2 regions of the Apilactobacillus intestinapis genome follow, and region 1 is predicted to be linked to the other one. Evidence: a T-box and tRNA genes for the amino acid it is inferred to sense, from the RefSeq annotation. Region 1 holds a T-box; the other holds one or more tRNA genes.
The links. The T-box of region 1 lies ahead of asnS (asparagine--tRNA ligase). A T-box ahead of a tRNA ligase gene usually reads a tRNA of that ligase, here a tRNA-Asn.
Positions count from the first base shown of each region.

Region 2: it has a tRNA-Asn gene. The T-box ahead of asnS (asparagine--tRNA ligase) is inferred to sense a tRNA for this amino acid. The anticodon was not compared.

Region 1 covers NZ_JBMHFD010000016.1:439-16,736, forward strand. Annotated here, with positions in the region: gene ACOMA7_RS07080 (NADPH-dependent FMN reductase) at 1-248, opposite strand, end outside; gene asnS (asparagine--tRNA ligase) at 305-1,693, opposite strand; T-box leader at 1,752-1,960, opposite strand; gene ACOMA7_RS07090 (tautomerase family protein) at 2,119-2,511, shown strand; gene ACOMA7_RS07095 (NAD(P)H-quinone oxidoreductase) at 2,815-3,777, shown strand; gene ACOMA7_RS07100 (GH25 family lysozyme) at 3,962-5,176, shown strand; gene ACOMA7_RS07105 (hypothetical protein) at 5,482-6,351, shown strand; gene ACOMA7_RS07110 (phosphoglycerate dehydrogenase) at 6,384-7,541, opposite strand; gene serC (3-phosphoserine/phosphohydroxythreonine transaminase) at 7,547-8,617, opposite strand; gene ACOMA7_RS07120 (histidine phosphatase family protein) at 8,944-9,555, shown strand; gene ACOMA7_RS07125 (hypothetical protein) at 9,580-9,948, opposite strand; gene ACOMA7_RS07130 (YiiX/YebB-like N1pC/P60 family cysteine hydrolase) at 10,003-10,536, shown strand; gene ACOMA7_RS07135 (hypothetical protein) at 10,564-10,722, opposite strand; gene ACOMA7_RS07140 (family 20 glycosylhydrolase) at 10,697-11,587, opposite strand; gene ACOMA7_RS07145 (family 20 glycosylhydrolase) at 11,514-11,708, opposite strand; gene ACOMA7_RS07150 (type I restriction endonuclease subunit R) at 12,003-15,137, shown strand; gene ACOMA7_RS07155 (type I restriction-modification system subunit M) at 15,149-16,298, shown strand, end outside.
Region 2 covers NZ_JBMHFD010000009.1:3,673-19,970, reverse strand. Annotated here, with positions in the region: gene thrB (homoserine kinase) at 1-229, shown strand, start outside; gene ACOMA7_RS05995 (ACT domain-containing protein) at 244-678, shown strand; gene ACOMA7_RS05990 (hypothetical protein) at 729-956, shown strand; gene ACOMA7_RS05985 (hypothetical protein) at 972-1,196, shown strand; gene ACOMA7_RS05980 (hypothetical protein) at 1,211-1,453, shown strand; gene ACOMA7_RS05975 (GPP34 family phosphoprotein) at 1,489-2,184, opposite strand; gene ACOMA7_RS05970 (glycerophosphodiester phosphodiesterase family protein) at 2,224-2,934, opposite strand; gene ACOMA7_RS05965 (hypothetical protein) at 3,051-3,539, shown strand; gene ACOMA7_RS05960 (ArsR/SmtB family transcription factor) at 3,611-3,892, shown strand; gene ACOMA7_RS05955 (metal ABC transporter solute-binding protein, Zn/Mn family) at 3,985-4,878, shown strand; gene ACOMA7_RS05950 (hypothetical protein) at 4,955-5,410, shown strand; gene ACOMA7_RS05945 (ABC transporter ATP-binding protein) at 5,449-6,144, opposite strand; gene ACOMA7_RS05940 (ABC transporter permease) at 6,144-7,211, opposite strand; gene ACOMA7_RS05935 (TetR/AcrR family transcriptional regulator) at 7,223-7,810, opposite strand; gene ACOMA7_RS05930 (FAD-dependent oxidoreductase) at 7,933-9,294, opposite strand; gene ACOMA7_RS05925 (SGNH/GDSL hydrolase family protein) at 9,693-10,439, shown strand; tRNA gene ACOMA7_RS05920 (tRNA-Asn) at 10,770-10,841, shown strand; tRNA gene ACOMA7_RS05915 (tRNA-Asn) at 10,900-10,971, shown strand; tRNA gene ACOMA7_RS05910 (tRNA-Asn) at 11,019-11,090, shown strand; gene ACOMA7_RS05905 (GH25 family lysozyme) at 11,274-12,365, opposite strand; gene ACOMA7_RS05900 (ABC transporter ATP-binding protein/permease) at 12,585-14,498, shown strand; gene ACOMA7_RS05895 (TetR/AcrR family transcriptional regulator) at 14,555-15,109, opposite strand; gene ACOMA7_RS05890 (mechanosensitive ion channel family protein) at 15,512-16,298, shown strand, end outside.

The DNA of each region.
Region 1 (16,298 bases):
TGAGGGAATAATAATACGACCGCATCCAATGATTTGATCTTGTTACTCCATTCAATACTGTGTTCTTGTTTGTATTCCTGCTTGGCTGGAACTTCTTCTTCATCTAAGAAGGGAAGGTTAACTTTGGCTAAATCAATGATTTCTGTTTCAAACTGATCTGAAGATAGTTGTTGGTTTAACCAATCTGCGATTTCCGGACTGATTCTACTTGGACGACTACTACCAATGATGATACCAACTTTTTTCATTGTAAAATCTCCTTTAATAAAAGAGCATTCTAAACGAATGCTCTTTTTAAAACTTATTAGAATTTAGCGCTACCTGGTTCACGTGGGAATGGGATAACATCTCTGATGTTTTCCATACCAGTAACGTACATAACTAAACGTTCGAAACCAATACCGAAACCGGAATGCTTGATTTCACCGTACTTACGTAGGTCTTCGTACCAGTCGTATTCTTCTGGGTTTAAGTCAAATTCTTTGATCTTGTCGTTTAAGACATCGTAACGTTCTTCACGTTCACTACCACCAACGATTTCACCAATTCCTGGTACTAAACAGTCAGCAGCGGCAACAGTCTTACCATCGTCGTTATCACGCATGTAGAATGCCTTGATATCTCTTGGGTAATCAGTTAAGAAAGTAGGGCGTTTGTAGACATCTTCACACAAGTATCTTTCGTGTTCTGATTGTAAATCAATTCCCCATTCAACTGGAACCTTGAATTCTACATCTGCATCTTGAAGTAACTTAACAGCGTCAGTGTAAGTAACACGGGCAAAGTCTTCGCTAGCAGTCTTTTGTAGTTTTTCAATTAGGCCTGGTTTAACGTTTTTATCTAAGAATTCTAGTTCATCCTTAGCATGATCTAAAACGTAGTTGATAACGTATTTTAGTAAACCTTCAGCAACATCCATCATACCTGGTAGGCGAGTGTATGCCATATCTGGTTCAATCATCCAGAATTCAGAAGCATGACGAGGAGTGTGTGAGTTTTCAGCTCTGAAAGTAGGACCGAAAGTATACACATTCTTGAATGCCATAGTGAATGCTTCTTCTGGAAGTTGACCACTAACAGTTAGGTTAGTTTCAGTCTTGAAGAAGTCCTTTGAGTTGTCTACGTGACCTTGGTCATCTTTTGGAAGGTTGTCCATGTCCATAGTTGTAACTCTGAACATTTCACCTGCACCTTCAGTATCACTACTTGTGATGATTGGGGTGTTAACGTAAACGAAGTCATTGTGTTGTAGGTATTCGTGAACTGCAAATGCAGCTAGTGAACGAATTCTAAATACTGAGTAGAAAGTATTAGTACGTGGACGCAAGTGAGCGATAGTACGTAGGAATTCGTAAGAAGTCTTCTTCTTTTGTAGAGGGTAGTCAGAGTCTGAACGACCAACTAGTTCTACTTTTTCTCCGTGCACTTCAAAAGGTTGAGGAGCATCTGGAGTCTTCACAAAGGCACCTTCAACAGTGATTGTTGAAGCGATTGGAAGCTTACTGATTTGTTCAAAGTTTTCGTTACTCTTTTTAACGATAATTTGAGCACTCTTGAAGCAAGAACCATCGTTTAATTCGATAAAACTGATGTTTTTTGAACCACGAATGGTCTTAATTGAACCTTCAAGAGAAACTGTTGTGTTGTCTTCTAAATCTTTAGTATATAGATCCTTAACACTTAGTTGTGTCATGTGATTCACGCCTTTCCGTAAACTATAAATAGCGGTAAATAAAAAACTTCCGCCCCAAAATTAGGACGAAAGTTCCGCGGTACCACCTAAAGTGCCTATAAATAGGCCACTCAATCAAATAACGCTTTGATGTGCGTTCGTTTCTACTAAAGATTCAAAACGAAAACAAATAGGTGTTATTCATTGATGAAAGTATTATTAAGCTCTCACTATCCTTAACTCGCTGATAAGATTCATCAACTACTCATCCGTATTTATAGTTCTATCATATTAACTATTTTCACATTTAAATATTACCACTATTTTGACATTAATTACAATATAAAAGTAGGGCAAAGACAAAAAAGCGTATTGATTGCATTAGATATGTACATATTGGATAATGGTTTCATTAAACAACTTATTTTATGTAAGGGGAACGCAAAATGCCAAAGATGAATATTGACGTAATCAAGGGTCACGACCGCGATTACTTAAAGCAACTAATGGATATTTCCTACCATGTCATGCTAGACTGTTTCGGTGCTCCAGATGGAGATAGATACCAAATTTTAACTCAACATGAAGATTTTGAAATGAACATCTTAGATACCGGACTAGGCTTTGATCGTACTAACGACGTTGTCGTATTTAGTCTTACTACCAGACCAAGAACTAAGGAACAAAAGTTGAAATTCTATCATGACTTGGCTGAACAACTAGAGGACAAGCTAGGCATCAAGAAGACCGACTTAATGATTAACCTAACTACCAATACCGATGAGGACTGGAGCTTCGGAAACGGAGTCGCTCAATTTATTGATGGTCCACTAAAATAAAAAAGTGCGGTTATTGAGCCGCACTTTTTATGTAGAGTTAGTTTGTAAGTTAAGATAACAAGCTGAATTGAAAAGGTGTATCAAGTTATCAGCTTCAAGTCGATAATAGCACGATGTGAGGATATCGTTAAATAAAAGTTTAGTAACAAAGTATAAGATATATTAGGCGTAATATTAAACGAAATGAACTTAATTTAATCACTGGGTTAAAAGTAGCTAATATATTTTTTTAGAAACTAGCAAATACACTGATTAGACACGTTGTCTATCTTAAATGAAAATAAAAGAGTGAGGTTTATATATATGAAAGTGGTTAATATTGCCAGCGCAAAAAAATTGAATTCCTTGGTTGATGCGCCCATGCCAGAGCTAAAAGATGGGGATGTTTTGGTCAAAATCCATGCAGTCGGCGTTAACCATGTTGATTTGTTATGGGCGGATCAAAAGGTTAAACCAGAAGAAACTGTATTAGGATTGGAAATGGCTGGGGAAGTCGTTAACGGAAATGATACAAAGTATAATGAAGGAACCCGCGTAATGGGATTGATTGATGACGGCGGATATGCTGAATACATCGCTGTTCCGTCAGAACGATTAATGCCAATTCCAGACAACATTGATTACAAAAAAGCGGCCACCATTCCTGAAAGCTTTCTAACCGCCTATCAAACACTATTTACGATTGGGAACCTACAAGATAATCAAACTGTCTTAATTCATGCGGGAGCCAGTGGGGTAGGAACTGCCGCAATTCAATTGGTTAAACTACTTACCAAGGCTACCGTCATTACAACATCTAGTACCAAGAAGGCCGATATTTGTTTAGACTATGGTGCCGATTACGCAATTGATTATCGCAATAGTGACTTTGCAGAAGAGGTGCAAAGAATTACCGATGGGCATGGTGCCGACTTAATCTTGGACTTCATCGGTGCCAGTTATTATCAACAAAACATCAATTCAGTTGCAATGGACGGCCAAATCATTCTAATTGGTAACCTTGGTGGAAGTGAGATTAAAGACGTTAATATCATGGATATTATTGGTAAAAGAATCTCAATTACTGGAACATTATTGTCACCTAGAAGTAACGAATACAAGGCCAAACTAATCAGTGACTTCAGTAATGATGTCTATGACCTGTTAGCCGATGATAAGATCAAATTACATGTCAGCAACGAGTTTGATTTATCCCAGTCGGAACAGGCTTTAACATTCATGCGTGAGAAACAAAACACCGGTAAAATTATCTTAAATGTTAAGTAAAAAGGGCGCCAATTTGGCGTCCTTTTGTTGTTTTTAAAAATGTCAAGATTAAAAATTTTACAATTTGTAACCAAATATTTAATAATTTGTAAAGAAATTGGGAAAAATTGTAACTTGTGTATAGCATTCTTGCAATGTTTAGATTGTACAATAGAGATAATCATAATTGTTAAAGGATGAGAGTATGTATAAACTAAAGTATTTATTGATGAGTTTTGGGGTCGCGTTAATCGGGGTACTATGTATTTCATTTACTTCAGTAAAGAGTAATGCCGTATCTAACAACGTTTACGATTTATCTGAATGGCAAGGCAACTTCACCGATAATCAAGTGAAGACATTGAAGAACGAAGTTCCTTTCGTAATTCTTCGTGTTCAATTCGGTAGTGCCTACCATGATAAGACCTTTGCCCACAACGTTGCTTTAATGAAGAAGTATGGTGTTCCATACGGGGTATATTCATTCAGTCAATATACCAGTCCTTCAGATGCAGCTAGCGAAGCAAAGACATTGTACAGTCGTGCTCCAGAAGCTAGATTCTATGTTAACGATTATGAACAACAAACTGTAAAATCAGGTGGAACTAATGCCGCTACCAAAGCATGGGTTGATGCCTTGAGACCACTAGTTGGTAATAGAAAGATTCTTTTCTACTCATACCAAAGTTTCATGGTTTCTCATGCCGCTGATGCCGTTAGTTCATATGATGGTTACTGGTTAGCAGCTTACCAAACAAATGAACCACAAAGAGAACATGTTTTATGGCAATACACAGATCACTTCTATTCTCCAGCATTGAACCAATACGTTGATGCAAGTGTATTAACACAAAAGAATAGCTCTTGGTTTATTGATGCTACAAATAACAGCAACAATAACAATAGCAATAACAAGCCAAGTAAGCCAAAATCTAATGTGACATACACTAAGGAAAACAAGACATTGACTGTGAAGACAGCCGTTAAGTATAACTTCTACAACCATGTTCCTGGAAACAACTACTTTAGTGAACTTCACAGAACTCACTATGGTCGTACATTCCATGGTAAGAATGTAACGGTAGATTTAAAGGCAACCGTAAATGGTCGAACTTACTACCGTGTATACGAAAATGGTAAGTTATTAGGTTGGATCAACCAAAATGGATTAGGTCCACACATTAGTTATTCTAAAGTTAACATGCACAAAAAAGTTAAACTAAATAGTAACTACAGATTCTACAACCATGTAACACAAAGTCATTTTGCTGATTTCAAGACAATGGGAACAGCAAGTGAATACGCAGGTAAGACAGTCCACATTACTGGTCGTGCAATTAAAGATGGTTGGAAGACTTATTACTACAAATGTTATTACGAAGGTAAGTTCATTGGTTGGATTTACCAACGTGGAATTTAATAAATTAAAAGACATCGCCTAAGCGCGATGTCTTTTTTGTGCAAAAATACCAAGAAATTTAAAACCTTTTTGTTAGAAAAATGTATAAAAAATAATGGTAATCATTATCAAAATGTTATTAATGTAGTTATTTTTATAACATTTGTATAAAAATAAATGATTTTCTTTAGAAAAAATTTATCAATTTACACCTTTCTTAAACTAATTAAACATTATATAATCTTTAGTGTAATCTTAAGAAAAAATTAAGAATTTAAGAGAGGGGCATAATCATTTTATCACTTAAGCAAATTTTGAAGACAGTGATGATTGCAGGAATCGTTTCATCAGGTTTAATGATGGCAAATACGCAACACGCTAAAGCTGAGTCTAACGCATCAGATTCACAGGTTAGCTTGAAAAAAGATACCAGCTTATACGACTCGCAAAAAATTAAAAAGATTAAAACTAAATCCGCTAAAAAATACTTCGGAAAAGAATCACTATACGAAAAGAAAAGTGCTAAGGTTAAGAAGACTACATATAAGTTAGTCCAAAGCAAGAGTAGTAAGAAATCAGGTTGGATGAAATCATCTGATTTATACGTTGTGAAAAGAAAGGTGACTACCAAGTCTACATATGAACTATCACCACGTATCAATGATTCTTCCGACTTAGATAGTCGACAACTAACTCAACTATCTGATAGTCAAATCAAATCTAGAATCAGAGCTAAGTTTGTTAACTTTGTCCAAAATCAAAGAAAAAAGACTGATAACGGTTCATGGGTTTCAAGTCGTGGCTTAGACAAGGTTGCGCAAGAACGTGCCAACTACGTTGATCCAACCATGGGGGAAGCTTCACATTACACTACCAGAGATGGCAAACGTCATCGTCAAGAGGCTGCTATCTTAGATGGTCAAAGAATGAAGATTGTTAAGAACCAAAACGATATCTATGAATCAAATGGTTATGCCACTCTAGATAAGAACTACTACAACGTCTCAGATTACGTTAGGTACTTTAACGAAATGATTACTGATGATGGCGCTTCAGGTGATAGCCACAAGGCCCAACTACTAGGCAATGAATCAGATGGATTAAGATACTACGGAATTGGTTTAAGAGTGATTAGAACCGACATTACCGTTCAAGTAAACATTGTTATCCTATCAGCTGATACTAAATACAAATAAACAAAAAAGGAAGCCCGCTGGGGCTTCCTTTTTTATTTGCGTTTGATAACGCGAACTCGAATAACTTCGTTGATTGATTTTAAATCGTTTAATAATTGCTCAGTTGGTTCGTCACAAAAATCGACCATTGTATACGCCATTTCACCCTTAGCACCGTTACTCATTTGATTGATGTTAAAGTTGTTGTCGGCTGCTTTGGTGGCGATTTGACCAACCATGTTTGGAATGTTCTTATGAATCAAGGTAATGCGGTAAGGTGAGTGCATTGAAACGTTCATGTTTGGTAGGTTCAATGATTGTGATAGGCTACCGGTTTCTAGGTAACGTTGAATAATCTTAGCACCTCTGACAGCACCGTTTCCTTCAGCTTCGACAGTTGATCCACCGATGTGTGGAGTGATGACGACATCCTCGCGATTCATTAATACGTCATCACCAAAGTCGGTAATGTATGAGGCAACTTTGCCTTCATCTAAAGCATCAACGACGGCCTGGTTATTCACGATGCCCAGACGCGCATAGTTTAGGATGCTTACGCCAGTCTTCATTTGATTGATTGAATCACCATCGATGAGGTCGGTAGTCTCGTCATTCTTAGGAACGTGGACGGTGACGATGTCGGCATCCTTAATTGCATCTTCTAGGGTGTTGGCACGAGTGATATCACTTTCGATGCGCCATGCAGCGTCTGATGATAGGTAAGGGTCGTATCCGACAACATCCATGCCTAGGTCGTTAGCGGCATTAGCCACCAATGAACCGACGTGACCTAAACCAATCACGGCAAGGGTTTTATCTCTGATTTCGGTTCCTTTAAAACGTGGATCGATTTTCTTCATCTTTGAGATATCAGCATGTAAGTTGTTAGCTGAGAAGTTCGCTACGGGGAATAGATGACGAACAGAAGCAATAATCATTGATAGGACGACTTCCTTTACGGCATTGGCGTTACTTCCTGGAGTGTTGAAGGCGGCGATGCCTAGTTCTGATAGTCGATCGATTGGAAGGTTATTAAAACCAGCACCGGCTCTGACAATTACCTTTAGGTTTTCAGGGAAGTCAGCATCTAACATGTTGGCTGAGCGGATTAGGTATGCGTCTGGATTATCGCTTTGGTTAATCTGGTATTTATCACTGAATTTGTCTAAACCATCCTGTGAAATGGCATTAAAAGTTTTAACGTAATACATAATTATTACCCCCGAGTTTGTTCGAATTTAGTTAGGACATCAATTAATTTTTCAACACCTTCAACAGGCATTGCGTTGTATAGACTGGCACGAAGTCCACCGATGCTTCTGTGACCCTTTAGACTAATTAGGTCGTGTTCGGCTGCGAAGTCGACGAATTGTGCATCTAGGTCATCGTCATTGGTAGTGAAGACGATGTTGGTGTATGAGCGTTCATCTTTTTTGACGTTGTTATGGAATAGGCTTGATTGATCAAGATAGTCATATAGCATGCTGCTCTTTTGAATATCGCGTTTTTCCATTTCAGCAATTCCGCCGTTTTCTAATAACCATTGAGTGGTTAGTTTGGCAGCGTAGATAGGGAAGACCGGTGGAGTGTTAAACATTGAGTTCTTCTTGGCATAGGCTTCGTAGTTAAGAATGGTTGGGATATGTTTGGCTGGATCAATTAGGTCATCTCTTACGATAACGATTGTTAGGCCAGCTGGAGCCAAGTTCTTTTGCGCCCCCGCAAAGATAAGACCAAAGTCGTTTATATCATATGATTCAGCCATGAAGTTGGAAGACATATCACCAACTAATGGGATGTCTTTGACATTTGGTAAATGATTGGGATGGTATGTAGAGCCTTCAATCGTGTTGTTGATGGTTACATGCAAGTAATCATAAAGATTCTCGTCAAAGTTATCGCTTGGATATGGAAGTTGTCCATCGTCTTTGATGACATCGATTCCGTATCCCAGTTGTTCAGCTTCTTGATAGGCTTTCTTGTTCCAATGGCCACTATCTAGAAAGGCAATCTTTTCTCTGTGGTTAGCTAAGTTCAAAGGGACAGCAGCAAACTGACCAGTCCCACCACCTTGGCAGAATAGAATATGGTAGTTATCAGGAACATGCATTAGGTCCTTGATGTTTTGCTTAGCGTCATTTAATACATTTTCAAACAGGGTGCTGCGGTGTGAAATTTCCAAAATACTCATGCCACTATCGTTAAACGATGGCATCTCACGTTGAATCTGATCAATAACTGGTTTCGGCATTACTGCTGGACCAGCTGAAAAATTATATACAGTCACAATTCTCACTCCCAAAAATAGATTAAACGAAATAAAAAAGCCCCACAGAGACAGTTCTGTGGGGCCACTAGTTCAAGTGTATTGTCTTTTAGACCCCACAAAATGTTAACCATCTATGCAGGGCACAAGTTTCGTATAAATAGGCCTACATAAATGGATGTGTAGACCAGGAAGAGACAATTAAATTATTAATATTTGTATTTCTTAACATTTTAATTACCTCCTCCTTTAATTTAACCAAATTCTAACACACATATAATAATTTGCAAACAAAAATGTTATAATAAATCAAAATATACGTGTTTCATTGAAAGGAGAGTTTTATTTTGACTGAGTTTTATTTTGTTCGCCATGGTAAAACATTCGCCAATCAACAGGGGTTAAAGCAGGGGACGATTAACTCTGAAATCACCTACTTATCCGATTTAGGGAAGCAACAAGCACAGCATCTACATGATCATTTTGACATTAGTTTTGCCGATAAAATCTATGTAAGTCCACTTCAAAGAACTCAAGATACTGCTAATTATTTAAATGCTGGAGTCGGTCTATCAATCGAAAAAGACGAACGATTATTGGAAATTTCATATGGTAAGTGGGATGGTCAATCCAATGCCGAATTGATGAAGACCTATCCAGAAGTCTTCGATGAAGAACTAGAGGATGTACTACCTAGTTATGCACCGCTATCCGATGGGGAAACCTTTGAACACGTCGAACAACGCGTCAGTGAGTTCATGGAAGAAGTCGCTGCGAAGTATCCAGATGGTAAGTTCATCTTGGTATCACACGGTTTTACTGTGAAGTCAGCCATGTTGGTAGCATTAAGACAACAAGATGATCCAATGTCTGTGATTGAACCGGATAACACTTCCGTGACAAAGATTAGATTGAAGAATCATCAATACTATGTCGATTACTTTAACCGCATGTATTAAAAAAAGAGCCGTACTGGCTCTTTTTTAGTCGAACATCATTATCTGAATTGCTAGCACAATTGTTGATAGTGATATGATAAGTGTTTCTTTAAACGGAAAGTGACTACCTAGACCGATTATAAAGATTTCAATCAATAAGATGATAAACGATGCTGATAGCAGTTTCTTCTTACTGGCAGAAATGAAGGTAAAGATAACCTGGAATAGGTTAATAAAGATGATTAATACACCCAACAGAATAGTCTGTTGGTTAGTATTGTCACCAATAATTAGTGGTAATGCTATGTATGTAAATATGAATAGGTTGATAAATGATCCGATGAGTTGAAACCCACCTGTAACAACGTCTCTACGAATCGTTTTTCCCTTCCTTCTATCAATATCAGTTATCATAAAATTCTCGATAATGTTATCATTTAAATATTAAAAATAAGAAAGAATTTAACTATGAAAAATGCGGATTTATTACTAATCGAACCAAAGAAAGACGAATTTTCTAACTTAATTGCTAATTCAACATCTATTAAACATAACTATTCCCATGTTGCGCTAGTTTACATTAATGATGGAGAAGAGTTTGTGATTCATGCGATTCCTAATCGAGGAGTCGTGAAACAAAGGATGAGTCAGTTTTTAGATGACCGAAACGATCAAAGCATCGACTTGTATCGAGTAACTAATGATATCGATAGAGACGAAGTGATTGGTCGTGCGAAAGCAATGATTGGCAAACCTTATAACAATCTCTTTTTGAATCAACGCGACAGTTTTTACTGCTCACAATTGGTGACATATGCCTATGAAAAAGAAGGATTGTTTGAACTAACACCATTACGATTTGGACAAGGCAAGCAGATTTATGAAGAGTGGGTCAATTACTATCAAGAATACGAAATGACGGTACCAACTGATGAAATGGGCAGTAGTCCAAACTCATTGGTAGAGTCTAAGATGATTAAGTTAGTTGAACATGTCCAATAAAAAAAGAAGCTAGGATGGCTTCTTTTTTTATAGTTGTGGAAATTCTTGCATATCAAAGAGGTGGCGTTCACGAATAGTGGTGTAATCTTCGTTCACCCATGCTCGTTCCATATGAGCAGCTTTGATTGCGGGGAAGTCTCTTAATAACTCTTCGTTTAGATTAGTCTTGATGTTGCAAGAACTCATTTAGATATTTATGTGATAGTTGGTATATCTTAGCTGAACTGTATTTTTCATGTGGTTCACTCCAGATACATAGGGCGGAGTCAATCTTTTGATTGCCTTTATAGATATCGGATGTATTATTGTCGTCCCAGACGCGTTCATTCCATTTGTGTAGAAGTTCCTTCCAATGAAAACGAGATGGTGCAGTGTACATCTTAGGGAAGTTAATTACATATAGATAGTAAAAGTTACAGTTAATGACCTTAAAACCGTGATGGAGCAATTGAGGAAGGGTGGCTCTTAATCTGATTAGTTCTTTTCTGTCATCAGGATCACTTTGTTGGCCATTTTGACTCCAGTAGAAGACGGTAATGTTTTTGTGATACCTGTTGATGGTCCGTTTATGAAAACTATCATTCCAGGCGGTTAGTTTATAACCCTTTTTATTTACAAATGAATCAATCGAATTGATGTATTTAACGAAGTTATTTTCCTCAGTCTTGTTATCTAATGAGATTTCATCAGCGCCCATGCCAATATGATTGCCCTTAGGTAATAGTGGCAGGTATTCGGATAAGATTCTCTTAGAAAGCGTTAGGGTGCCTTTCTTGGAAAGTTTGAATTCATTATAGCCGTCTCGATATACCAGTTGTTTCTTCAAACGACGACCGTATTTGGTATAACTAAGTAGTTTTAGAATTCCTTTATCGTGTCCAGGGAGATCGACTTCTGGAATTAACTCGATGTGTCTTTTTTGGGCATATTTAAGCAGACTCTTTAGTTGAGCTTTACTTAGAAATGCCTTGTGAGTCTTACGATTGAAATAGATACCATTTTTGACCTTGGCCTTTTTTCGTAGTTTGACCCAGATAGCTGTTTTCGACACCAAATCGTTCATTGTCGGTCAAATGTAGTAGCATGAATTCGGCATGATTTTTGGACAGGGTATCAATGTATTTACGGATTAATCTAGGTGAGTAAAACGATCGCGCACAATCCAATGTCATACCTTTGTTACCCTGAATGCTATTGGCCGATGATGTAATCCCAAACGAGAAAGAAGTTGATAGTACAACAACGGCGGTTAAACAAGCACTGATGATTTTCTTCACATTATCGCTTCCTTATACTTATATGAAAATAAGTATATAATAATGAAATTGAAATGGAGATTTATACAAAATTAAACACATTGTCTTTAAATTTTATAACGTTCTATAAACGTCTATAATTGCCGCTTTAATTACAATCTTCCTATGATACAATAAATCTATACACACAATATATTAAGGTGAATTAATATGGCCAATTATAGAACGCAAAGTGAATTAGATTTCGAAAAAGAAATTGTCCACCAATTAACTATTGGAAGTAATCAGTGGACAGAACGAAAAGATTTATATGAAGCTACACCCGATAAATTATGGGAAAACTTCAGAGAAAAACTTAATAGAAACAATATTGCAGCGTTAAAACATAAGGAACTAACTGATGAGGAATTTAACCGTGTTAAAGCTCGCATCAGTAATGTAAAGAGTCCATACGATGCTGCTAAAATCCTAGATGCCGAAAATGGAATTGGTAAGATTGAAATTCCAAGAGACGACGCATCACTAGGGACTGTTACATTAAACATATTCTGGAAGGCAGATGTTGGCGGAGGACATTCAAGTTATGAAATCGTCCGCCAAGCCATCAGACCACGTTCAAATGACGATGATTCAGATCGTCGTTTTGATGTGACTTTATTAATCAATGGTCTTCCATTAATTCAAATCGAATTAAAGAAATCAACGGTTGAAATTAACCAAGCATTTAACCAAATCAAAAAGTACGCCGGTGAAAATAAATACACTGACATTTACTCATTACTACAAATGTTTGTCATCATGAGTCCTGACAGCTCAGCTTACTTTGCTAACGCTCGTCCTGATGAATTCAACAAGTCATTTGTCTTCAAGTGGCGTGACGAGGATAACAATCCTGTCGAAAATGGGATGGACTTTGCTAAGTCAGCATTGAATATTCCAATGGCTCATAAACTAGTCAGTGAATACAAAGCCATTGATGAAGAACGTAAGAAGTTATTATTACTTCGTCCATACCAAATCTACGCGATTGAAGCGGTGCTAAAACGTATTAAAGAACACGAGAATGGATACGTTTGGCACACCACCGGTTCTGGTAAGACATTAACATCATACAAGACCGCTAAATTGGCTGCTCAAATGCCTTCAGTTGATAGAGTTGTCTTCTTAGTTGACCGTAAGGCATTAGATGATCAAACGGTTGGTAACTTTAGAGCTTACGCATCAAACGATGATATGACCATCAATAAGACCGACAATACTTCGAAGTTACGTCAGGCCTTATTAAAGGGTGGCAATAACATCATCATCTCATCGATTCAAAAGATGGCTAATTTAGTTAATGCGGAAGAACAAGCTCAAGACGAAGGAAGAAATACCAGAGTATCTCAATCTAAGTTATTAGATAAACGAATTTGTTTCTTCGTTGATGAAGCGCACCGTTCCCAATTCGGAAAGATGCGTCAAGATATCAGCAATGCATTCAAGAATGCCAATTGGTACGGATATACCGGAACCCCAATCTTCCATGAAAATAGAAAGAAGTTCCAAGGAGACCGCGGAGTTACCACACAAGAACTATTCGGTAAAGAATGTCACCGCTATACCTTAGTTAACGCTCTAGAAGATCATGCAGTTCTTCCTTTTAACGTTGAACATGTGAACACCATTGCCAACGTTAATGAAATCGTTGAAGAAATCATGCAAAAAGAGACCGCTAAGGAACTAAAGAAAAAGGGCCAAGAACTAACCATCTCAGAAGAAAATGACATCAAAAATGAACTAAGAGAAATGTCTGATGTGGAAAAGGAATCATACCTTCCAAATGATATATACGAAAAAGATGAACATTTGGATCAAGTTGTTGATTATATCTTAACCACAGGTCCTAAGAAGATGAGTCTAGGTAAGGGAAATTACAATGGAATCCTGGCCACTAGTTCAATTCCAATGGCCATTCGTTATTACCAAAAATTCAAGGAACGTAAGAAATTACATCCAAATGATGTCGATAAAGATTGGCCTCGTGTTGCAATTACATACTCACTAGCTGAAAACGATGATGCGCACAAGGAAAATATGGATGGAATGGATGAAGCAATTGCCGATTACAACGCCATTTTTGATACCAACTTCCATAACAATAATGAAGAAATCAATCTTTATAACGAAGATGTAGCGAAGAGAACTGCCCGTCGTGAATCTTACTATGCCCATTTAAAACGTGATCAAGAAATCAACCTAGTCATTGTTGTGAATCGATTATTGACTGGTTTTGATGCGCCTCGTTTGAATACTTTATTTGTCGATAAGATGTTCGAATACGCTAACTTGATCCAAGCATATTCTAGAACTAACCGTTTAGAAAATAATGATTTAAAACGTGAAGGTCAAATCGTCACATTCAGAAAGCCAGCTATCTCTCAACAAAATGAAGAAGATGCTTACCGCTTATACGGTGGTGAAGGTTCATACGAAGAACTAATGCGTCCTAAGTACATGGATGCTGTTGCTAAGTTCAAGAGTGAAGTTGCTCATTTGAAACGAATCGCACCCAATGCTGATGCCGCCGATGATTTAAAGGGTAAGGAAGCAAAGGTTGATTTTGTAAAGACATTTAGACGTGTTAATACGCAATTGAACTCATTAACTATGTATAACGACTTTACTTGGGATAATGCCGAAGAAGAATTTGGCATTAGTGAAGATGAAGTCCAACACTACATTGGAAAGTTCCAACGTATTAAATCTGAAATCCAAGAAAATCAAGACGATGATGAAGACGACGAACTAAGTAATTTGGACTTTTCACTTTCAATTGGATCAACCGTCTTAGTAGATTATGACTACATCACAGGTCTATTAAAAGAGTTGGTTGATATTCGTAACAGTTATGATACTGATGAAGAATATCAAGAAAACATGACCGATTACTTACAAAAGGAAGCTGAAATTCAAGAACAGATTAATAAGTACGAAAAGTCTGGTCACGAAAAGCAAGCTGCATTGTTACGTGAAATCTTATCCTACTTGGATGAACACGTGGTTGAACCAGATAAGTTTGATGACTTTGTTCAACAATACAAGAGCAACAAGTTAAATAGTTTGGTAAATGAATTCGCTGATAAGTGGGGATTAGACCCAGAAGAACTAAAACGGGTCGCAACAGAACGTCATCGAAACATTGAAGAAGGTTCTCACCTACAAAATCTAATCGACCATGGTGACTTAGACCACGCAGCTGAACAACAAGGCGATGACAATCTAAAGATACCAATTATCTATAACGCTAAAGCAAATCAAAGTATCAATTCATTTATTGATAAAGAAATTGACGCATACCTATAAGGAGAATGAACATGCCTGAAGAAAAAACACAAAGCCTAGAAAGCGCACTTTGGAGTGCCGCTGATGCATTACGAGGTAACATGGATGCCTCTGACTACAAGAACTATTTATTAGGATTGATTTTCTATCGTTTCCTATCAGTAAAAGCACTAAAGGCATTTGCTGAAAGCAACCGTATGGATGAAAATAACCATGAAGAATTAAAGAAACAATACACACAATTCTTGGATCCAAATAACATGATTGGTGACATCAAGACTAGAGAAGCCACTATGTCATCACTATTGAACAAGAATGGATACCACATTGAACCAGAAAACCTATACAGTTCACTAATCGATAACATTAATGATGGTAGCTTTGAAATTGAACAATTAGAAACTGCTTTGCATGAACTAGAATTATCAACCAATAACCAAAGTTCACACAACGATTTCGACGGTTTATTCCAAGACGTTGATTTACACAGTAACAAGCTTGGTGGAACCATTCGTCAAAGAAACCACGCCATTAGTGAAACCATGTTGGCACTAAACAGCATTGATTTATTCGGTCACAATGGGGATGTATTGGGGGATGCTTACGAATACCTAATCGCCCAATTCGCCAGTGATGCTGGTAAGAAGGCAGGAGAATTCTATACCCCACGCCAAGTATCTGACATCATCTCACAAATTGTTACTTACAAACGTAATGGTGGGGATGACCAAATTAGAACCATTTATGATCCAGCTGTGGGTTCAGGTTCGTTACTATTGAACGTAGCCCAACACGTTGATAGACCAGAACTAATCAAGTACCACGGTCAAGAACTAAACACTACTACTTACAACTTGGCTCGTATGAACCTAATGCTTCATGGTGTGTCATACGAAGACATGGAACTACGTAATGGTGACACCTTGGACAAGGATTGGCCTGTTGAAGAACCATACCAATTCGACGCCGTTGTAATGAATCCACCATACTCAGCTAAGTGGGATAACGATGACTCACGTCTAGCTGATCCAAGATTCAGAGATTATGGAGCACTTCCTCCAAAGTCTAAGGCCGATTTTGCATTCTTATTACACGGTTTATACCACTTGAAGGAAAACGGTACGATGGGAATTGTGCTTCCTCACGGTGTCCTATTTAGAGGTGCTAAGGAAGGTAAGATTC
Region 2 (16,298 bases), on a different contig from region 1:
CGACGCCATCGATGACCGTTTGCATGAACCCTACCGTAAAAAACTAATCAACGGCTTTGATGAGGTCAAAAAAATCGTCAAAGAAAACGATTCTGTCGTATATATCAGCGGAAGTGGATCAACGCTAATAATCATTAGTAATTCAGCAGATAGACGTGATAAAATAATAGAAGCGTTGCAAAAACGATTCGAAAAATTTAGCATCAAAAATGTTGAAATTATGAACTAACGGTGGTGAGAAAAATCAGTAAGTATTATATTGTCGATGACTCGCTTCTACCAGAAGCATTCGGGAAGGTCATTGAAGCAAGAAAAATGATTGATAACGGGGAAGTTAAAAACGTCAGTGAAGCCGTGAAAAAAGTCGGCATCAGTCGTGCTAGCTACTACAAGTACAAGGACTACGTTTACGAAGCCCAACAATCATCATGGCAACGAAAGGCCGTTATTTCATTTTTATTAAGTCATAAAAGTGGTATCTTATCCAAGGTTTTAAATTCCATTTCAAACCGTGATGCCAACATCTTAACAATCAACCAAAACATCCCCATCAATGATTCAGCCAGTGTAGTGATTTCACTGGACTTGAGTCAAATGGATGGCACAATCGATGAATTAATCGCAGATATCAGTGCAATTGATGGCACCAACAAGGTTAACCTAGTCGCTGTTGAGTAATTAGACATAAAATGTTAACATTCTGTCTAATACATAGAAAGGAAATTACAATGGATAAATTGCAATTTATGGATTACACTTTCATGTTTAATCCTGACCATTCTACTTACACCAACAACGAAGAAGGGTTAACCTTTTTTAATTTAGATGGTGAAGTCAGAATCAAAATCAGATTCAAAAATGAACGCCTAGTATTACTACCACAATCAGGCGTTACCATTAAAAAAGTCGATGATAAGACCTACCGCATCATCGCCAACGAATACCAACCCGTATAGGGCAAGGAGATTTAAATGAGAGAAGTTCAAATCAGACAGTATCATTTGAGATACGACGACGATCAAATCGACGGTTATTTCGACGAAAATAACGAAAGACTGGCATTCAATGCTGGAAGCGACTTATTGCTAGTTGTTGATGTCGATAACGACCAATTAACGTTTCATCCCAATGGTGGCGACTACGTTTCAATCGAAGAAATCGATGCTACCCACTATGAACTAAAATCTGACTTTTAAAATAGGAGACTACAATGCCTCAAATAACTTTTCACAATTACACCATTTTCTACCAAGACCATATGCTACCCTTCTTTGATCAAAAAAGAGACGCCATCTTATTTGTAAAATATTTGGCTGAAAACGATGGTGGCAAGGCCTATGATGATGCCCAACTAGTGGTTGAATACGATGACGGTATCGTGTTTACACCGCTTTGGAACATCAAAATCAAACAAACTAACGATAAAGAATTCATTTTAGACTTCAAAGGATAACAAAAAAGACTCAGCAATTATTGCTGGGTCTTTTTTTAGATTGTGCTTGTCTTTGTTTTAGTCATGTATGAGGCTGGTTGTTCTTTGGCTACCAAAGCAGCAACGTTTCTCATATGTTCACCAAAAGTATCTATTAATTCTTGAATATGATTGTATTCAGGATGTTCAGATAGTCGTTTTAATCTTGTGCAAATCACGCGACGTTCACGACTCTTAAAGCATAGCTTTAGTTGACGGCTAACTGTTAGCATCTTGGCTAAGCAGTATACGTTAACTGTCATTGGCGCTGAACCCATCATTTGATCATAAATAGCATCGATGATTTCTTGGTTAGTTTGGTTCTTTGGTACAAAGGTTCTTACCTTGTGCACTAGTCCCTTCTTCTTTTCCAAGACATGGCCACCTTCATAGAACTGTTCGCCTAACGCCATGTAAGTGTGTTTCATTACATCAATGTTTTGCAAAAGTTTTGCCATGATTGTATCCACGTCTTCGTTCTTGTTACGGATGATTAAATCCATAAAAGAGTTCAAGAAGTATAACTTGTGTGGTAAATTGTCGATTATCTCGATTCGGTTATCTTCACCTAATTTAATTACACCTGCAGCCGCTAAGTCTAACAAACAGCTGTCTACTAAATAAGCACGTAGACGAACATTTTTTAGCATTACGCGGCTATCTTTGGACTTACTAGTAATTAAAAAATACATTTCAGCAGTTGTAAGTGCCATAATATAGCCTCCATGAGTAGAATAAAAGTATTCTAACACTTATTTGTCTTTTTTGTTACCTTTTTTTCTTTCGACTTCGTTTCTAATCTTAATCGCTCGTTCAAAATTATTGGTGAACACACCAGCGACATTACGTTTCATAATGAAGCGTAATCGAAGATTGCCGTTAACGGTCCAGATGCGTTCCACGTCTTCAATATCTGGTTGGTAAAAACGAAGGTGCAATGCATCTAAGTGATTAGCAGCCATGAATTCCTTGGGATTGTCGATACGATTACCAGTCAAGAATGCAAACTGAGCATCATGGGTAATGGTTTGGGCAATCTTAATCGAGGACATGTTAAAAGAAGAGTAAATGATTGGGTGAAGTAATTCGTATTCATCCACCATTTTAATAACGATTTCTTCAATGTTTTTATAGTGAATCTTATTGGTCTTGAATTCTAAATTAACGTAGACATCCCTGCCCTCGACTAATTCTAAGACCTCCTGTAGCTTTGGAATTGGTTCGTAATTAGACAATGAAAAACGTGATAATTCTTCATATGTATAATCCTTTACATATCCTCTACCATCAGTTGTGCGATCAATTCGTTCATCATGAATCACGACGGGGACGTTGTCCTTGGTTAAATGAACATCAAATTCTAACCCTTCAATATGGTTATGCAGTGCATAACGAAATCCTTGAAGCGAATTTTCTGGATATAAATCTGGTACACCACGATGACCATAAATTATAGTTTTCATTTGAAAGCCCCCCTCATTTTTCTTTTCCCTAATCAATAATAATGCTATTTTTTTATTTTGCAACCAAAGTTTATTTAAATGTTACAATAAACTTATCCAAAGATAAGAGGTGTGCCATGATTTACGCAATTATCAGTTTTTCAGCAAGTTACATAATGTTTGTCTTTTGCCTATTTCAAGGCGTTTTAGACATGTCCGGTCAAATCAACGAACTACATAAAGCAGAACACTCTGCAAAAAAATACCATCCAATGAGAGCCGGACTATGGATGATTCCACCGCTAAAAATCATGCTGGAACGTAATCGTTTAAAAAAGATTTTGTTAAACGCTAAATCCGATACAGATATCAAAAAATTCAGGGCTTTTTACAACGTTTCCAACCAATCGACTGCATGGGCCTACATCTCATTTGCCTGCATGCTAGACTCAATTGTTTCGATTAAAACACTATTCGACGCCTTTAGATGGCACCTATCAATTCCAGTCTTCATCCTTTTATCACTACTTATCATCATCGTAGGATATGCTCAGGTCATGTATCGCGTATCCGATGATCGGAAAGAAAAAATCGGGGCCAAAATTAATCGACTAAAAAAGCAATAATTGCGCGATGTCGTTTTGTTTTTATGCCATTTAACGTTATAATCTAAATATCACAACTCGCGGAGGAAATTATGATCATAAACGACAAAAAACTACATATGATTACCAAAGCTTTAGATAATTCACTTCGAATTAAGATTTTGTATTATCTAGAAGCCAACAATCAAAGTAATGTGTCCAACTTAATGAATTACTTTGAAACTTCCCAACCAAACATCTCTCGCCATTTGAAGATATTAGCGGATGCTAACCTAGTCTACAGCGAAAAGGATGGCCAGGAAAGAATCTATCAATTAAGTGATAACCACGTTTCTCAACTATTAGGAACTTTAAAAACCCATATTAATGATTAAGAAACATCATTCTTGACATATGCCGAATTTAGATATATAACTATATTTGTTATATAACAGAATTCGGTATATTTTTTATTTGGAGGCAAACAATGAAAAAATTTAAAGTAGTCGGTCTAATTGCTTTTATCAGCATGTTCTTAGTTGTTCTTGCTGGTTGTTCTTCTACCAAGGCAAACGACCCCAAGAAAAGCATCAACGTTACTTCTTCAGTGAACTTCTACGGTGAAGTAGCTAAGAATGTATTAGGTAAATACGGTAAGGTAACATCCATCATCAACAACCCAAACATCGATCCTCATGATTTCAACCCTTCTAGTTCAGATGCCAAGAACGTTTATAAGGCTAACCTAGTGATTTACAACGGTCTAGGTTACGATTCATGGGCACAAAAACTAGCCAGCAGCAACAACGATGTTGATTCAATCAACGTTGGTAGTCTAATGGGTAAAAAGACTGGTGACAATCCACACATCTGGTATAACGTTGCCACAATGGAAAAACTAGCTAACACCCTAGCTGACAAGTTCGCCAAGCTACAACCAAAACACAAGAAACAATTCGAAGCTAACGCTAAGGCATACATCGCAAAACTAAAAGTCTTAAACACTCAACTTAATGACATCAAGAAGAACAAGATGAGCAAACCAGTCGCAGTTTCAGAACCCGTTTTCGATTACTCACTAGCAAACATGGGTTACAAGGTATCAGACACTTCATTTGAAGAAGCAACTGAAAAGGACAACGATCCAAGTCCAAAATCAATTCGTTCACTTCAAGAAGATATCAAGAACCACAAGCTTTCATTCTTCGTTGTTAACAAACAAGTTAACAGCAAGACCGTTAACAACTTAGTAAAACTAGCTAAGGAAAACAACCTACCAATCGTCTACGTGACTGAAACTAAGCCAAGTAATGAGCCTAACTACATTTCATGGATGCAAAACCAATACAAAGAAATTCAAGCAATCCAAAAAACTAAATAATTTGAAGTAAAAAACAGAAAATATTAGTATATAATATAGTTAGAAAATATATTTGGACGAAGGAGTTTGAACCATTATGGCAATTGCACTAGTAAATGAAATGTTTAACGAATTTAACGATCCTGACTTAAGTTACAAGGATTCCAGAGATGGATACACTGAATGGTTTAAATTATCATTTCTAGTGGATGACGGTTACCACAAGTTTGAAGATGGTAAACGCAAATTCATTCCCAAATATGACGAAGAATTACAAGAAGTGATGAGTAACTTCTTGAACAAGTACCAAAAGGAATTCGAATCATCATTCATTAACGAAAAGGAATTCGAAGTTCTAGATCGTACCAAGGAAATTGTAAAAGACTTAAAGCAAACCCTTGAAAAAGAATTCTTAATCGAAGACAAGATTAGCTTGTTTAGTATCGACTTAGTCGGTAGTTGGCAAGCATTCAAGAGTTCTGGTTCTTCCAAACTAGAACAACGTTTCTACAGTGACATCACCAACCACGTTGAAAAGAAACACCAAAAATAATCAAAAAAGCAGCTAAGAAATATTCTTAGCTGCTTTTTCTATACTAATTCTGCATTATTTACATCAATAAATTGACCATTACCATCGACGATGCGATAGTTCTTATCAACATACTTCAACAATCTAGCATCATGGGTAATGATGATGACCGTCTTGTTTTTACGGTGTGCTAAGTCTTGTAGCATTTGCATCGACTTAACTGCCATGTTTCCATCCAAGGCAGCGGTTGGTTCGTCCGCCAAGATAATATCTGGATTGGTGTATAGTGCTCGCAAAATCGCGACACGTTGTTGTTGTCCACCGGATAATTCATCAGGATAGTTATTCATTAAATCATCGATTTTTAGCGCTTGCGCCCACTTTGAGAATGTTTCTGGATCAATGTTTGCACTCTTCTTGACTTTATCGGCTAGTCTGAATTGATCAGATACCTTTAGGTAAGGCAATAGATTGTAGGCTTGAAGAATGAAACCGATATGTTCCAATCTAAACTTACTTTGTTCTTTTTTACTCATATTACCGTAGTCACTACCATCGATATTAATATCTCCAGATGTGGCTGAAAGAATACCACCCAAAATCTTCATGAAAGTACTCTTTCCTGAACCAGAAGGCCCTGTAATGGCAATCACTTCACCTGAATTGGCGGAGAAATTGATATCTTCAAGAGCAGTAGTTGCGGCCATCTTGTCGCCGAAGACTTTGTTGACGTTAGTTAATTCAATTTTTCCCATTATGAACCTCCCATTGCTTTGGCCGGATCAATCTTTGCGACGGTGCGCATTGGAATTAATCCACCAATAATTGACATCACAATTACCATCACAGCAACCGCACCCATCAATGTCATATCGAAGGTCATTGGAACTGCTGCCGGCATTGAAATGGCAGTTAAGAAAGTTAATAATCCACTGATTGCCACTCCGGCAATTGCTAGGATCAAAGCGTTTGAAACCACGTTCATGGCTAGATATCCGTTTGATACCCCTTGTACCTTTAACACGGCAAAGTATGGAATCTTTTGCATGGTTAAGACGTATAAGAAGATTGAGATTACCACTAAGGTAATTAATAGTAGAAACGCAATCATGAATTCAAAGGTGCTGTTTTGCGCACTGTATCCAGGAATGTCTTGAATGAAGTCTTCAATGTTCATGATTTGAGTTCCTGCGACCGCCTTCTTGACATCGTTTCTATAAATCATGGCACTAATTGTATGGTTCACGTCAGTACCAAACTTTTCAGTTTGCACGGCATCGTTGGTAGCGTAAATCACCGGTGCCACGTTTAATTGGTTGTTCTTTACGGTTCCGACAATCTTAAAAACATGACCGTTTCTGCTGAACTTCACCTTTTCTCCCAGGTGATAGCCGTCTGTTTCCAATAGGCTTTGGTCGACTACGACTTCGTTATCCTTGGTCAACTTGTGGCCACTGACAATTTTTAAGTCGCGGTAGATGAATTGATTCTTATTCAAACCAATCACTTGTGAACCCACCTTGTTGCCTTCAGAAACAGTTTGAACGCTGGCACTCATTTGAGTGATGTCAGCGCGTTTGTCATTACTAGCCTTTTTAGCTTGTTGTGCAGTAATGGTAGATTGATCCAATGAACCATTGGCATCAGAATTTAAAACGATTTTTTCAGCATTCCATGAATCGATTGCTTGACGATTAGCTTCGCTTAGACCGTTAGCTAATGCGGTTAAAATGAAAATCAAGTATGCAATCATCACGATTACTAAACAAATTAGACTGTATCTAAATTTGCTCTTCTTAATTTCGCGAAGTGATAAAAACACGGTTGTCCCTCCTAGTTAACTAAACCCTTATTAATTAGTTTTAACAAATCAGAGAAATCTGATAGCGCTTGTTTATCGTCGCCTCCGTTCAATACAGTTCGAATGGTTTGATGAGCTGCTCGACTCGCCCATTTGTAGGTCAACACGATTGTTTTTCTATCCGCAATCTTTTGACCGTTAACCAGCAAAATTAGTTTGTCATCTGGTAGATTATTATAATCATATTCGACATGTTTTAATTCGTATTGGTTAAATAGGACGTATTGACGATAAAACTGTTCGTAATCAGAATTTTCCAATTCATTGATAAAAGACTCAGTTGCCACATAAAAAGCATGAAGTGAATCAGTTGGTTCTGCCTTCAACTGTTCGAATACATCAAAATGAATCTCTCTTAAAACCCTCTTTAAAGCGTATTGATAACTATCGTTAATATCATCGAAGTACTTGTAGAAAGAACCGCGCGCGATTGAACAATCTTTAATAATTCTCGCTACTTGTGCATCCATTAAACGATGATTTGAAAACTCGTTAATCAATGCATTGAAAATTTGGTTTTGCTTGTCTTCATTTAAATTTAAAAAAGTTTGTGTAGGCATTTGTAACTACTCCTTTTTTATGGTGACATTGTGTCATTTTTGAATATATTACTTTTATAGTGACACCGTGTCAACTGATTAGTATTAAAAAACACTGAAAAATTTCAGCGTCTTTTTTGTTCTTACTTGTTGATCTTTCTTACGGCAGCTTGTGCAGCTTCGTTCATGATGTTCCAAGGACGATCAAATCCTGGTTGGAAGAAGAAGTCAGCGTAAGCTAAGTCGTATACAGTTGCATGTTGTTGAATTGCAAATGAGATAGTGTTGATGTTTGCAGTAACATCTCTAGTTGACATGATTTGACCACCTAAGATACGACCATCAGTTGGGTCAAAGGTAATCTTGAAGTAAACCTTAGCATTTCCAGCTTCTTGTGAAACGAATGGAGGAACTGCCCAGTCTTCGATTAGTACTGATTCAGCACCCTTAACACCACATTTTTCTTGAGTGTCTTGTTTAACACCAGTTGAAGCAAAGTGGTAGTTGAATACTGAAAGTGCTGATGAACCTGAAACAGCAGTCATCTTTAATTCTCTTCCAGCAGCGTTAGCAGCAGCAGTACGTCCTTGACGACGAGCGTTTGATGCTAAAGCGATTGATGATAATTCACCAGTTGGTGCGTATGGAACCTTTGTTGCGTCACCAACAGCGTAAATATCTTTAACACTAGTTTCTTGGTGTTCGTCAGTCTTGATACGGCCACGTTCGTCTAGGTCTAATAGACCATCTACTAATGAAGTGTTTGGAATAACACCGGCAGTTTCAACAACTAATTCAGCATCGAAAGTACCTTGGTCAGTCTTAACGCCTGAAACCTTACCGTCTTTTCCAACGAATTCAGCAACGTTTACGCTACCAACAAAGTTAACGCCGTTTTCTTTGAACTCTTGAGTTAGTTTTTCAGTGAATTCTGAATCTAGGTAGTTACCCAATAGACGAGGGTTGTGGTCTACGATAGTAACTTCCTTACCTGCTTTAGCAAATGCTTCAGCAGCTTCGATTCCAATGTAACCTGAACCGATAACAAAAACATGTTTTAGGTCAGGATCTACCATTTTTTGTTTTAGCTTGATTGCCCAGTCACGGCCACGCATTGCATATAGGTTTTCTAGATCCTTACCAGGAACGTCTAAACGACGAGGAGTAGCACCAATAGCTAAGATTAGCTTATCGTAGCTTTCATCACGTTCTGAACCATCAGCTAAGTTCTTAACATGAACTGACTTGTTCTTTTCATCAATACTTGCGATTTCTTGTTGTACAAATACATGTACACCATCTTTTTCTGCGTTGTCTACAGTTTCGTAAGCAACTGTATTTACATCCTTAACAGTACCTTCAAGGTATAATTCCATACCACATGATAGAAATGAGATGAAGTTTCCTCTTTCATACCATTGAATTTCTGCGTCAGGGTTTTCTAAAAGCATTCCACGAACGGCTTCATATCCACCGTGTGAAGAACCAACTACGATAACTTTCATTAGTGTGTGGCCTCCTAATAATTTTTAATTAATATTTATATAACTTCACTTTGTGAGAAATATCACATTTGATTTACAAGAGTTATTTTACCTTTTGTGCGATTATATAGCAAGCAATATTAGCAAAAAAGTGAAAAAAAGATGAAATAATTTTGATAAAAATTAAGAATTAGTCATATTTGCAACTAAAATCGCTATAAAACGCCCTTGTTTTAATGTTTTCTCTAATATTAATGGGCAAAATGATGATCATTTCTTTAATTAAATGATATTTTCATCACAAAGTATCTGTACAAATGTTTAAATATTAATTAAGTTTCCCGCTATTAATTGTAGTGGCCCCTAAATGCTAGTAAAATTAAAGACAATAATAAAAATACTATGAGGGGTTAATTACAATGAAATACGGGTTGATTAAAACTGCACTATTCACTGCAGCCGGCGCTGCGCTTGTGAAGTTATCAAAGAAAAGCATTGATATTAGAAGAGCTAACAGCGAAATATATCAACCATCTAGAGATTTCTTTGTGGATGACAACCTAAACGGTAAGAAAATCGTCTTCCTTGGTTCCTCAGTAACAGCAGGTCTTGCTGCTAAGGGGATTTCATTCGTCGACTTCTTAAGAGTCGAACATGGCGTCCACGCCATTAAGGAAGCAATTAGCGGAACCACATTGGCAGATATTAATGAAAAATCCTACATTAGTAGAATGAAGAAGAATCTTAACTTTGATTCTCATTATGATTTGTTTGCCTGCCAACTATCTACTAACGATCAAAGAAATGGTGTCGAAATGGGCAGAATCAGTAAGTCATACAATGCTGAAGATTTCGATACCCAAACTACCATCGGTGCGATTGAATACATAGCCGCCACCGTTCAAGATACTTGGGATTGTCCATTGGTCTTTTATACCTGTCTAAGAAAGCCAGAACCTGAGTACGAATTCCTACGTGATAAGCTATTCGAATTACAAAGAAAATGGCATTTTGCCATCATCGACATTTGGAACAACAAGGCATTGAAGAAAATGAACGAAGAAAATCCTTGTTTTATGCTAGACGACACTCATCCAACCTGTGCCGGATATCGTTACGGTTGGACCCCTATTTTCGTCAAAGAATTAGATCAAATGTTAGAATAATTAAAAAAGCCACCGGTGAAAAACGTTGTTATATCAACATTTTATTGGTGGCTTTTTCTTTTTATTAATTTTTAATGAAAAAACAGTTGCATTCTTTTAATAATGGTGTATTATTATAAACAACGACAGAGATATGATAACTACATAAGCAAAGCATAAGATTACCGTCTTTATTGGGTTTGTAAGATGTTTAGGTTAAAAATTATCGTTGTTATTTGATATATTTAATAGAAAAATCTTTCACATTTTTCTCTCATTTAAATATCACATGCAGACATATTTATACTCTTTTGAGTAGTTGGATTAAATTCCAAGCACATATTTCATTCTTGCTCTATGGTTCAATGGTAGAACGGCGCACTGTTAATGCGAAGGTTACTGGTTCGAGTCCAGTTAGAGCAGTCGAGTAGCATCCCTACTCATCAAAAAGACTTAGATCTTTTATCAAACTACATATTATTGCTCTATGGTTCAATGGTAGAACGGCGCACTGTTAATGCGAAGGTTACTGGTTCGAGTCCAGTTAGAGCAGTTGAGTGGAACCCTACTCATCAAAAAGATAATTTTTCACCTCATTTTTGCTCCGTGGTTCAATGGTAGAATAGCGCACTGTTAATGCGATGGTTGCTGGTTCGAGTCCAGCCGGAGCAGTTGGGAGAAATCCCAAGTTAGCTTTATCCCAATGTTAACTAATAAAGCAAATTGCTTTTCCATATTTTTATTCATAATTATCTATAATTCCACATAATAAAAAGACTTAGCCCTTTGACTAGGTTTTTTTATTTGTTTTCAGATCAAAAAAAGGCGATAGTCTAATGACTATCGCCTTTTTCTTTATGCTACATGTTTCTTATGATGTTTCTTCTTGTGGTGAACCTTTTTAACATGCTTTTTCTTGTGGTGTTTCTTAACTGACTTTTTTACATGTTTCTTTTTGTGATGAGTCACCTTTTTAACATGTTTTTTTGCTTTTTTAGCAGTTGTCTTCTTAGCAGTTGCTTTTTTGGCGTTTGCCTTCTTAGTAGTTTCTTTCTTGGCATCTGCCTTCTTAACAGTTGTTTTTTTGGCAGTTTCATTCTTGACGTCTGTCTTCTTAACTGTTGCTTTCTTAGCAGCTAGGTTAACAACTTTAGCAGTCTTGTCATTTGATGTGGCGGCAGGTTTCACTTCAGTGTTACCTTGCTTGTTTTCCACCTTTTGACCCTTGTTAGCGTCATTGTTAGCTACTTTCTTAGCAACTGTTCCTAAGAACCAAGATTTTTGTTCACGTAACTTACTTGCATCTACCTTTTTGTGTAATGCAGATGAGTAGTGACGATCAGTGTATTGCCATAATACGTGGGCAATTGATGGTTCGTTCTTAGTGTATGAAGCTAACCAGTATCCATCATACTTACTTAATGCTTGAGAAGCATATGTCTTCATGAAACTTAAGTATGAGTAGAATAGAATCTTTTTAGATCCAACAAGTGGACGTAAAGTGTTTACCCATTTGGCAGTCGCAGCGTTTGAATGACGACGACTGATTGAAGCAACTTCAAAATCGTTTACATAAAATTTAGCATTTGGTGCTCTGTGGTATAAGTCACGAGCTTCTCTGGCAGCAGCTGCTGATGAGTTATATCTACTAAATGAATACACACCGTATGGTACTTTGTACTTATCTAATAGCGCTTTGTTGTGTTTGAATGTTTTATCACTGTAACTTGATCCGTATTGAACTCTTAGAATTGCGAATGGAACTTCTTTACTTAAGTTCTTTGCCTTCTTATTAGTTAGACGACCTTGCCATTCAGACAAGTCATATACGGTTTTACTACTTGCACTTGCATTTGTATTAAAGCTTCCAATTGCTCCAACCCCCGTTGTTAAAGCAAGAGAAGCGACCATTGTCATCAATATTGATTTAAAACTGAACTTAATCAATATACTCACTCCTATTTCTCTAAATGAATCTTTGATTTGCATTATAGACGCCTAATGTTGCAGGAATGATATAGTAATATTACAAAATGTGACAAATTTTAATTTTTCTGCAATTTTTCTCTCAAAATGCAACACTTCCTTTCATTTTGATGATTGTTTTGCATACATTTCCGCATATAATAGTCATTACAAATTAAATAACAACAAGGAGTGAAAATAATGTCATTCTTAGAATTAAAAAATATTCAAAAATCATACTACCTAGGCAAAGACGAATTCAAAGTCTTAAAAGGAATTGATTTATCATTCGAAAAAGGCGAAATGGTATCAATCCTTGGGGAATCCGGTGGTGGTAAATCTACATTAATGAACATCATTGGTGGATTGGACAGTAAATACGAAGGTGACGTTTTACTAAACGGCAGTTCATTAAAACATGATACTGACAAACAACTAGATGAATACCGTCGTAAGACAATCGGTTTTATCTTCCAAAGCTTCAATCTAATTAGTCACTTAACTATTTTAGATAACGTATTAGTTCCACTTGAAATGACTACCCTTTCAAAGAAGGAACAAGTAGCCCGCGCCAAAGAATTACTTGCTAAAGTTGGTCTAAGTGATCACATCAACAAGTACCCTAACCAATTATCTGGTGGTCAAAAACAACGTGTTTCAATCGCACGTGCTTTAGCTGGTGACCCAGAAATGCTAATCGCCGATGAACCAACTGGTGCTTTGGACCCTGAAAACACAACTGAAATCCTACAAATCTTGGATAACATTGCTAAGGAAGGAAAACTAGTCCTAACTGTTACCCACTCTCAAAAGGTTGCTGATTACGGTACTCGTATCGTTCACATGACTGACGGTCGTATCGATGAAGACAGAACTCTTCGTGACAAGTACTCAGAAAGTGACGAACCAGCACTAGAATCAAAATCTCTATCATTAAAATCAATCGTTAAAATGACTTGGGATAACATCAAGTACAACTCAAAACGTAACTTACTAATCATCTTTGGTGGATTAATTGGTATCTTCTCAGTTGTATTCATGCTAGGACTTGGAAACGGTGTTCGAGGATACATTAACCATGAAATTTACTCTCAAGTAAATCCAAACAGTGTTCAAGTTTCCCATAAAAACACTAACGATCATTCCTCATTTAAGGATGCTGACGTTAACCGTTTAGAAAACGTAAAGGGTGTTAAATCCGTTGAAAAAGCTTACGCATCAACTGGTATTCAAATGAAGGATGGCAACAAGACTGCCCAATCTTCATACATGACTACTAGTTTAGCTACTATCAACAAGGACAACATCAAGCACGGTACAACTCCAAAGGATGGCGAAATCCTAATTAACACTACCGCTGCTAAAGCATTAAACAAGAAGAACCCTAACTCAATGGTAGGAAAAGAAATTCAAGTTTCATTCACTGCCATGAAGAACGGTACTCCATACCCAGTAACTAAGAAATTAAAGATTTCTGGAATTATCGACTCACAAAGCCCACTTACTATCATTAACTACGCTACTGTTAAAGAATCTCTAGCCGACAACGGCATCAAGATTGAACCAAACTTCTTAAACGTAAACATCAAAGGTGGCGTAAACAACGTTGATCCTGTTCAAAACAGAATCAAGGCCATCGAAGTTAATGGTAAGAAAGCATACAGCATTCAAGGTGCCGGTGCGATTGTATCAACTCTAAACACTTACATTAACCTTGCTGTATACGTATTAGCTGCCATTGCTGGTATTTCACTATTAGTATCAGCAATCATGATTATCGTTGTCCTATACATTAGTGTTGCTGAAAGAACTAAGGAAATTGGTATTCTACGTGCCCTAGGTGCTACTAAGGGTAACATCAGAATGCTATTCGTCAGCCAAGCACTATTCCTAGGAATCTTCTCATCAGTATCAGCTGTCGTTATTTCATATCTAACTCAATTAGGAATTAACTCAGCTGTTCACGGATTGATTGACTACTCAATCATCCAAATCTCAGTTGGTGATGCCATCTTCGGTATCGTAGTTGCCGTTATCATCAACCTACTAGCTTCAATTCTTCCTTCAAATAAGGGTGCTAAACTAGATCCAATCGAAAGTTTAAGCGCTGAATAGCTAGTAATTATCCTTCCCCATAAAAAAACACGCTATGAAATTCATAGCGTGTTTTTTTAGTATTGTCGATGCATTAAGAAATCATAGACGTAGTCCTTATCGTACTCATCAAAATGATGAACCCAAAAGGCTACTATCCCTAATGCTGTCGATGAATTATAAGCGGCGAATAGTTTGCGCTTCTTTTCATCCATTGAATCAGTGAAAACCTCAGTAGTTGAATCAACTAATTCGTTAAAAAAGACAATCAATTTCATCGTAAATTGAATATCACCTTTTCCACTTAGTAATAATTCTAAGATTTGTTGATTATCCTCGATAACTGTTAAAAATTGATAAACGAATTTTCCTGCTGCTGTATCAATATATTTCACATTGCTATTCTTTAAATCAACGTTTGCTTCCCTAATATCATTAATAACGCGATCTTCTATTTTCTCAATCAGATCGGGTTTATCAATATAGTGACGATAAAATGTACTTCTATTAATGTTTGCGGTCTTGATGATATCACTCACCGTTACATCAGCAATCCCCTTGTTTTTTGCGACTTTGATTAACGCGCCCTCAATTTTATCCCTGGTAAGTTGGCGCTTGTGTTCGTATTTCACTTTTAATTCCTCCATAAGGTTATTGTTCACTTAAATATGTATGGTTGGTGTTATGATTAACTTATTAAATAGAAAAGAGATGCATAATATGTATAAATTTGGTCTAATGAGTGGACTCATCGTCTTCTTGATAGCTGTATTGACTGTTATCACACTCGTATTTGTTATCGGTCGCAAGGTCTATTTGCACAGAACAATCAAAAACAACATAGTATTTTTAATCTTAGCTTTAGTGGTCAGCATCGCCACATACGATATGGATAAATCGTTCATTAATTTTATTCTAACACCGATGTAAGCCGCAATAGGTTAACATTTTCTTAAGTTAGACGGTTTAACTGTCATCTTAATAATTCTGATGTTACGATATTATATGTGATAATTGTTTAAGGAGTGAACTATATGCTAAAGGTTGCAACCAACCCTAGTTTCATAGCCAGATATTTTCAAAGTTTTAATTGGGACGAGATCCTACATAATTTAACAAATATTGTAATCGATATCGTATTGATTTCAATCTTTTTCTTAATCTTAAAGGGAATTGGTAAAAAAATCATTAACCATCTATTTAAGAACTACGCTAAAAGAGAACGTGGTATTCCTGAAAACAGATTGAAGACTCTACACTCATTATCAGTTAACTCATACATGTACATCCTAGTATTCTTCTGGATTTACTCTGTGCTAACTTTTATCGGTGTACCAATCGGAACACTACTTGCTGGTGCTGGTCTATTCTCAGTTGCCATTGGTTTAGGGGCCCAAGGATTAGCCAGTGATATCATCAATGGTTTCTTCATTCTATTTGAAAAACAAATTAGCATTGGAGACTACGTTACCATTGGTGATGTGACCGGTACAGTATCTGAAATCGGTCTTAGAACCACTAAGATTAGAAGTAACAACGATGCTTTAAACTTCATCCCTAACAGATATATTACTAACATCTGTAACATGTCTAAGGAACGCATGAAGGCAGATATCGACATCCGCGTTAACCCAGATACCCCTATCACTGAAGTTATTAACATTATGAAAGACATTAATGCTAAGAACATTCCAAGCACCGAAGGAATCATTGGTGATCCAGATATCCTAGGTACTGTTGATATGGGTGATGGAACCATTGCCGTAAAGGAATTCATCCCAACTACGGATGAAGCAAGATTTGATGTTCAATTCAAATTCT